Regions from separate parts of the Shewanella sp. ENK2 genome, predicted to be linked through region 1. Evidence: predicted binding sites of a transcription regulator. Region 1 holds the regulator's gene; each other region holds the start of a gene.

The links. Region 1 encodes LexA, which represses DNA repair genes until DNA is damaged. Its sites were predicted from a motif close to TACTGTATNNNNATACAGTA; they were not measured.
Region 2: ACGEDC_RS16375 (DNA polymerase II) is a predicted target of LexA. The motif match lies at 1,418-1,437, and genes of this name have one in related genera.
Region 3: recG (ATP-dependent DNA helicase RecG) is a predicted target of LexA. The motif match lies at 738-757, and genes of this name have one in related genera.

Annotation. Positions count from the first base shown of each region.
Region 1 is NZ_CP171406.1:2,121,941-2,124,223, forward strand. It holds gene ACGEDC_RS09435 (cell division inhibitor SulA) at 264-770, opposite strand; gene lexA (transcriptional repressor LexA) at 767-1,384, opposite strand; gene plsB (glycerol-3-phosphate 1-O-acyltransferase PlsB) at 1,794-2,283, shown strand, end outside.
Region 2 is NZ_CP171406.1:3,732,122-3,734,404, reverse strand. It holds gene ACGEDC_RS16375 (DNA polymerase II) at 1-1,239, opposite strand, end outside; partial or broken gene dinG (ATP-dependent DNA helicase DinG) at 1,488-2,283, shown strand, end outside.
Region 3 is NZ_CP171406.1:2,262,077-2,264,359, reverse strand. It holds gene ACGEDC_RS10145 (sensor histidine kinase) at 1-44, shown strand, start outside; gene ACGEDC_RS10140 (response regulator transcription factor) at 48-668, shown strand; gene recG (ATP-dependent DNA helicase RecG) at 876-2,283, shown strand, end outside.

The DNA of each region.
Region 1 (2,283 bases):
CCTAATACTGAACTTTTCAATTCTTAAATTGACGCTTTTTATTCAAGGCTTTCTATACCGCATGGTACCAGCACAATCTTTACAGCGTTTTATCACTTATGTTCATTTTTACCACTAAGAGAGGTCAATAAATGTTACTCCCTTGTTAACTACATTACTTGGAGATTAAATATTGATCAAGATCACTTTATCATCTAATTTGCTGAAAAAAGGCGCAAAAAAAGCCCGTCACCGAAATGAAGGGCTTTTTTAGCAAATAGACTTTAGTGAAATGCAGATAAATTCAATTGGGTTGCAGTCACAGGATTACTGGCGTTTAATTGGTCATCACGTAAGTGAGTATTTACATCTTCAATAATGACACCTTGCGCTAAGGCGCTTTTAGCGACTAATTGAATGCGACGATTATCACGAGCATCTAATGGGGTTGTCCATGTAATGACTGCGCTGGATGTACCACTTGTGAGTGCTTTTTCCATTGCCCACAGTGTTTCGACTTCATCTTTAGTGTGAACCAGTAATACACGGTCCATTCTGACATTGGCGTTCGCTAGAATTTGTTTGTAACCAATGTGAGGCGGATTAATCAGTACAATCCATCGCCCTTGTTGACTTAATACGGCTAACTGGCCGCATAGCTGAGTTAATTCAGTTAACCCTTGGTTAGCTGTTTGTTTGGTTTCGATACCTTGCTTTACTGGCGCAGCTGCTGATGCCATGTCCATCCATAAACCTGGGTGACGTGGTGCATTACCTATTAATGTGTTCATAACCAACCTCCATTACGGATAACGCCAACAGCGAGCCCTTCAATCGTAAGGCTTTGGCATGTTAAATCGACTTTTATCGGCGAGTACTGCTCGTTTTCTGCATGCAGATAAACAACGTTGCCTTTCTTTTCAAAACGCTTCACAGTGACATCATCATCAACACGGGCAACAACGACTTGACCATTTTTAGCTTGCTGCATTTTGTGAACCGCTAATAAGTCGCCTTCAATAATGCCAATATCCTTCATACTGTCGCCACGAACACGTAGTAAGAAATTAGCATTGGGTTTAAACATTTCAGGATCAACTTGAAAGTATTGTTCAACATGTTCTAACGCCAAAATTGGTTCACCAGCCGCAACCTGACCAATCAGTGGTAAGCCTTCTTCGACTTCCTCTTCTTCTTGGACCATACGGATACCGCGAGAGGTACCTGGAATAATTTCAATGCAACCTTTTTTAGCGAGTGCTTTTAAATGTTCTTCTGCAGCATTAGCACTTTTAAAGCCTAATCTAGTGGCAATTTCTGCACGAGTTGGTGGCATTCCTGTCTCGGCAATATTGCATTTAATTAATTCTAGAATTTCAGCTTGTCGTGGCGTTAAAGGTCTCATGTTGATTCCTGTCTTTTTATACAGTGACTGTCATTATATACAGTATCTTTGGTCGCGCAAGTATTAACCAACATTTTTTGCTGATAAAGCAATAGATATGAATTTTTATCGAAGTTTTTAGTTATTTAAAGGTTATTAAATCAGTGGTTTATTGTTTTTGTGGGTCGTCGGTAAATTAGTGTGTTTTATTATTTATGACTTAAGGCAATAAGCCAAAAAGTACTGGATACCGTCTATTTATACAGTACTGTACCTAAATGTTTTGCTACTTACTAAGTGATTGATACTTGATGTTAGAACCAACAAAACTTGCTACTTAAATGTTAACTAGATTTACCGAGGTTAGTGTAACTGAATGATATTCTGGTATCCTATGCGCAATAAATCGTTGTTGATAATGCGAAGACCCATGCTAAAACCAGATTCTATCATTGCTAAATCATTACGTTGGATTCAGAAATTAATGGTACACAGTGTTGTTGTGCCTGAAGATCCGTTCGCTGACCTTAACTTAGATCCTGACAAGCCAGTGGTCTATGTGATGAAAACGGAGTCGCTGAGTGATATTGCTGCCTTACATGAAATGACAGCTAAATATAACTTGCCAAGTCCGTATGAACGGTTAGATGTTGATGGTTTCAATACCCCTAGAATTGTGTGTGTGGAAGGGCGTAAACCCTTGTTTGGTAAGCGCCATAGTAGCGATAAATTTGTAGCAAACTTTACTAAGTTGCTCGAATTACACCAAAAGAACAAAGAGCTCGACATCCAGCTTGTTCCTGTAAGCCTATATTGGGGTCGTATCCCTGGTAAAGAAGACGACACCATGACCGCTGCGGTTTTTGAGCGTGAAAACCCAACATGGTTACGTAAATGGTTAATGATTCTATTTTTAGGTC
Region 2 (2,283 bases), 1.6 Mb from region 1:
ACCACTTCTATGAAGATGCGGTAAGTACAAGTTATTAAATGCAGCGACCGAGGCACCTACTCGCCCAAACTCAAGACCCGTTAATTTTGCTCTTTCTAATGCAAAAGCCAGTAATTGGGTCTTTTTAAAGATATCCCACACTAATCTACAATCAGTTAAGTTATAAAAAGCTAATGCTTGTTTGTTGTGCTCAAAAAGGTGACATATTTCTTGCCCACGATTTTCAACATGATCAATGGCCTTGCCTTCGTTTAATAAGTGCTGAGAAACATGCTCTAGTGAATAACGCTCGAATTGATAAAAAGCCGCTTTTATCCAATCAATACCATCAAGTACAACCCGTCCAGGCAGCGATAGTGTCTCAGGACGATACTTATCTTCCACCTTCCAAGTCAGCGCTTGTTCATCGCGACCGATTAATAATGCTATTTGATGTATTTGACAACGCTTATACAGTAGCGCCAAATCAAAGGTCACCACCGCCCAACCAATAATGACATCAGGGTCATACTCTTTGAACCAAGTTATCAGAGCTTTAATTAATGAGACTTCATCGCTCACCCAGTGAATGTCATCATCGCTTAATTTGTCGCTATCAAACTTTTTGTTATCTATTGATTCAGACTCTCCTACCATGATGACTTTCTGATAAAGGTCGGTTTGCTCATCTAGCGCTGAATGTGAACCATATAAACCAACAGAATACAGTTCACCAGTTGGGCTGCATTCAAAATCTAAAGACACCATTGAGACAGGCACATTAACTTCTGTTCTTCTGGCTTTGCTTGCTAAGTAAGTGTAAGTCCTTGGATGATTATCAGTGTTATACGGCGGCTGTGATAAAGGAGCATTAATGGCAAATTCAGCTTGTAATGCTATAAATCTTTCTATTAAAAAACGTTGTTCAGGTCTAATATCTGCTTCATAAATTTCAATACCAGCGTCATTAGCAATGCGCAGCACCTGTTTTAACATCGTTGTTGATTTTACATAAACACAAGACACATCTTCGTAATTAAAATTTTTTAGGCTTACCGGCTCAATTCTTATACCAGTACTAAAATGACTTAAAATGAACTCAGAATCTATCTGCTTACAAAAGCAAATAACATCAAACTGCTCCACCTCAATGATTGCAGGACCGTCAGCTGTTTTTATAAAATACTGCAATAGTAATCGGCCATGTCGATAAATGGCGTGTCGGGTGAGTACGAGCCCTTTTAGGGTGTTTTTTGCAATTGAGTGTCCATGGATTAACAAGATTACTTTACATATTGAGTGTGATTAACTGAATAAGGTCATAGCCATAGATATTCATAACATCTAAGATCGAGCCCTTCATTATCCAATTTGAATCCTGTCGCTAAAAGTCTTCGCTTAGCTTTTAGCTAGATTATATATTTCGAACAACTAAAATCACTGTTATTATGTACAGCATATAACAGCTAATACAGAATTAGTAAGTAAAGATTGCTAATGGACCCTACATGCTAACGGATCATATCAAAACCCAGATCCGCACTATCTATAAAGATATTGCGACTGCGATGCCAAATTTTCGTTCTCGCAGAGAGCAAAACTTTATGGTGGCAGAAATATCAAAAACCCTAGCTGGTGACTATGATAAACAACGACGCATTTTGGTTTGTGAAGCAGGAACTGGTATTGGTAAATCCCTTTCTTATATTCTCGGAACGATTCCATTAGCTTTGGCAAGTAAGAAAAAGGTCTGTATCGCGACAGCAACAGTAGCTTTGCAGGAGCAGTTATTGCACAAGGATTTACCTTTCTTTTTGCAACAATCTGGCGTTGATTTTAAATTCGGTTTAGTTAAAGGCCGCCAGCGTTACGTATGTTTAGCTAAACTCGCTGCCATGATAGGTCCTGAAGACACATCTCAGATGGCAATGTGGCAAACTAAACCAGATCAAAGTCAAATAGATCTCCTCAAAGCCCTACATCAAGATTTTAACGACAATAAGTGGAACGGCGAGATTGATACATTAAAAAAGCCTATTCCTGACTTTTTATGGCAGCAAATTTGCTGTGATAAGCACAGTTGTCATCGGCAAATGTCGAGCCATCATCACTGCCCTTTTCATAAAGCTCGTGAAGATGTCGAAACCTGGGATGTACTTATTGTTAATCACAGTTTGCTGTTTGCCGATCTAGAGTTAGGCGGTGGCGTGATTTTGCCAGAACCTGAAGACATGTTTTATGTCATCGATGAGGCTCATCACTTGCCGACGGTAGCAAGAGATTTTTCAAGTGCTCAAGCAACAT
Region 3 (2,283 bases), 140 kb from region 1:
AGTTCACGATTTCATTGCCTCTTTCTACCGATAAGGACAGCTGATTCATGAAAATTTTACTGGCAGAGGATCAAGCTATGGTGAGAGGAGCGCTTTCAGCACTGCTCACTCTTAGCAATGATGAAACCATTGGCCCAGTTGAAGTCACAGAAGCCGAAGACGGCACTCAGGCTATTGCGTTACTCAAACAACACTCGTTTGATTTACTGCTCAGTGACATCGAAATGCCAGGGCATACAGGCCTTGAATTAGCACAATGGCTTAAAGAACAGCAAGGTGCAGCACTGCAAACCAAAGTCATTATCTTAACCACCTTTGGTCGAGCCGGTTATATCAAGCGAGCGCTTGCCTGTGGCGTCGATGGCTTTTTATTAAAAGATGCCCCCACAGAAAGTTTATTATCGGCAATCAAGCAGGTCATGGCTGGCAAAAAGGTGATCGATCCTGAGCTTGCAATCAGTGCCATCGGGGATATTGATCCGCTAAATGATAAGGAACGAAAAGCGTTACGATTTGCCAGCGAAGGATTATCTACCAGTGATATTGCCGCGAAGCTGTTCATTGCCGAAGGGACAGTCAGGAATTACTTGTCTGAAGCGATCAGTAAGCTTAATGCCAGTAATCGTATTGATGCTGCCCGTATCGCTAAACAAAAAGGCTGGTTATAGCGTTACTTAGCTGCCAAAAAGGGGAATATTATTGCCTTGTATTCAAACTCTGCTAAGATAGGCATAAATATCTGTATATATTTACAGTACTATTGTCTCTAGCAAGCATTCTCACTCGATAGTGAACTGTATAACTTATTGGATAACTCTGTTAACCCTTGCTAGCATGATAGCGCCAACACTCGACAATATGAAGGCATTGTGGATTTGCAACCATTGGATCAGGTTCCTATTACCGACTTAAAAGGCGTAGCCAAAAAAGTCGCTGAAAAACTCGATAAGCTGGGTATTAAAACAGTACAAGATGTGCTGTTTCATCTGCCTATGCGCTACGAAGATCGCACCCAAATCTATCCCATTGCGAGTTTATATCCTGCCATGTATGGCACTGTCGAAGCAGAAATCATTTCTACCCAAATTGTCCCTGGCCGCAAACGCATGCTGACCTGCACTATTGCAGACGACACAGGAATGCTAACCCTACGTTTCTTTAACTTTTCAGTTGCCCAACGTAATGGCATGCAAAACGGCGCGATTATTCGCGCTTATGGTGAAATTAAGCGCGGTAAAAGACACTTTGAGATTATTCACCCCGAATACAAGATAATCAAAGAAGGCGAGAATCCAGCATTAAGTGATTCACTGACCCCCATTTACCCTTCAACAGAAGGTCTTAAACAAGCCAGTTGGATTAAACTAACCGAACAAGCACTGACTCACCTAACTCACGGCGGGCTAACCGAGTTACTACCCGCCGAGTTGCAACCAAATAATATGAGTATTAGCCATGCTTTACAGTTAATACATAGGCCTCCCAATGACATCGAACAAGCTGACTTGGAGATGGGGATGCATCCTGCTCAGCAGCGGTTAGTACAAGAAGAGTTATTGGCACACAATTTAAGTATGTTAAAACTGCGTCAACGTAACAACCTTGATAAAGCTGTCACGCTTTCGGCAACAGGCCAACTACTAAACCCGTTTTTAAAATCCCTGCCCTTCAAACCCACAGGGGCTCAACAGCGAGTGGTCGCAGACATAAGCCAAGATATTGAGAAACCAACACCAATGATGCGTTTAGTGCAAGGTGATGTCGGTTCAGGAAAAACCTTAGTTGCTGCACTGGCAGCGCTACAAGCCATTGAAAATGGCTACCAAGTGGCGATGATGGCACCCACCGAATTGTTGGCTGAACAACATGCTATTAATTTTGCAGCGTGGTTTGAGCCGCTCGGACTAAAAGTCGGCTGGCTTGCAGGTAAACTAAAAGGCAAGGCAAGGGCTCAATCACTCGCGGATATCGCTGATGGTAGCGCTAATATGGTCATTGGCACCCACGCCATCTTCCAAGAGCAAGTCAATTTTGACAAATTAGCACTGATAATTATCGATGAGCAGCATCGCTTTGGAGTGCATCAACGGTTGGGCCTACGTGAAAAAGGCATTAGCCAAGGTTTTCATCCTCATCAATTGATCATGACAGCCACTCCGATACCTCGCACGTTAGCAATGACAGCTTATGCCGACTTAGAAACCTCTATCATTAATGAGCTACCACCTGGCAGAACGCCTGTCAGTACAGTTGCTGTGAGTGATAATCGCCGTGATGAAGTCA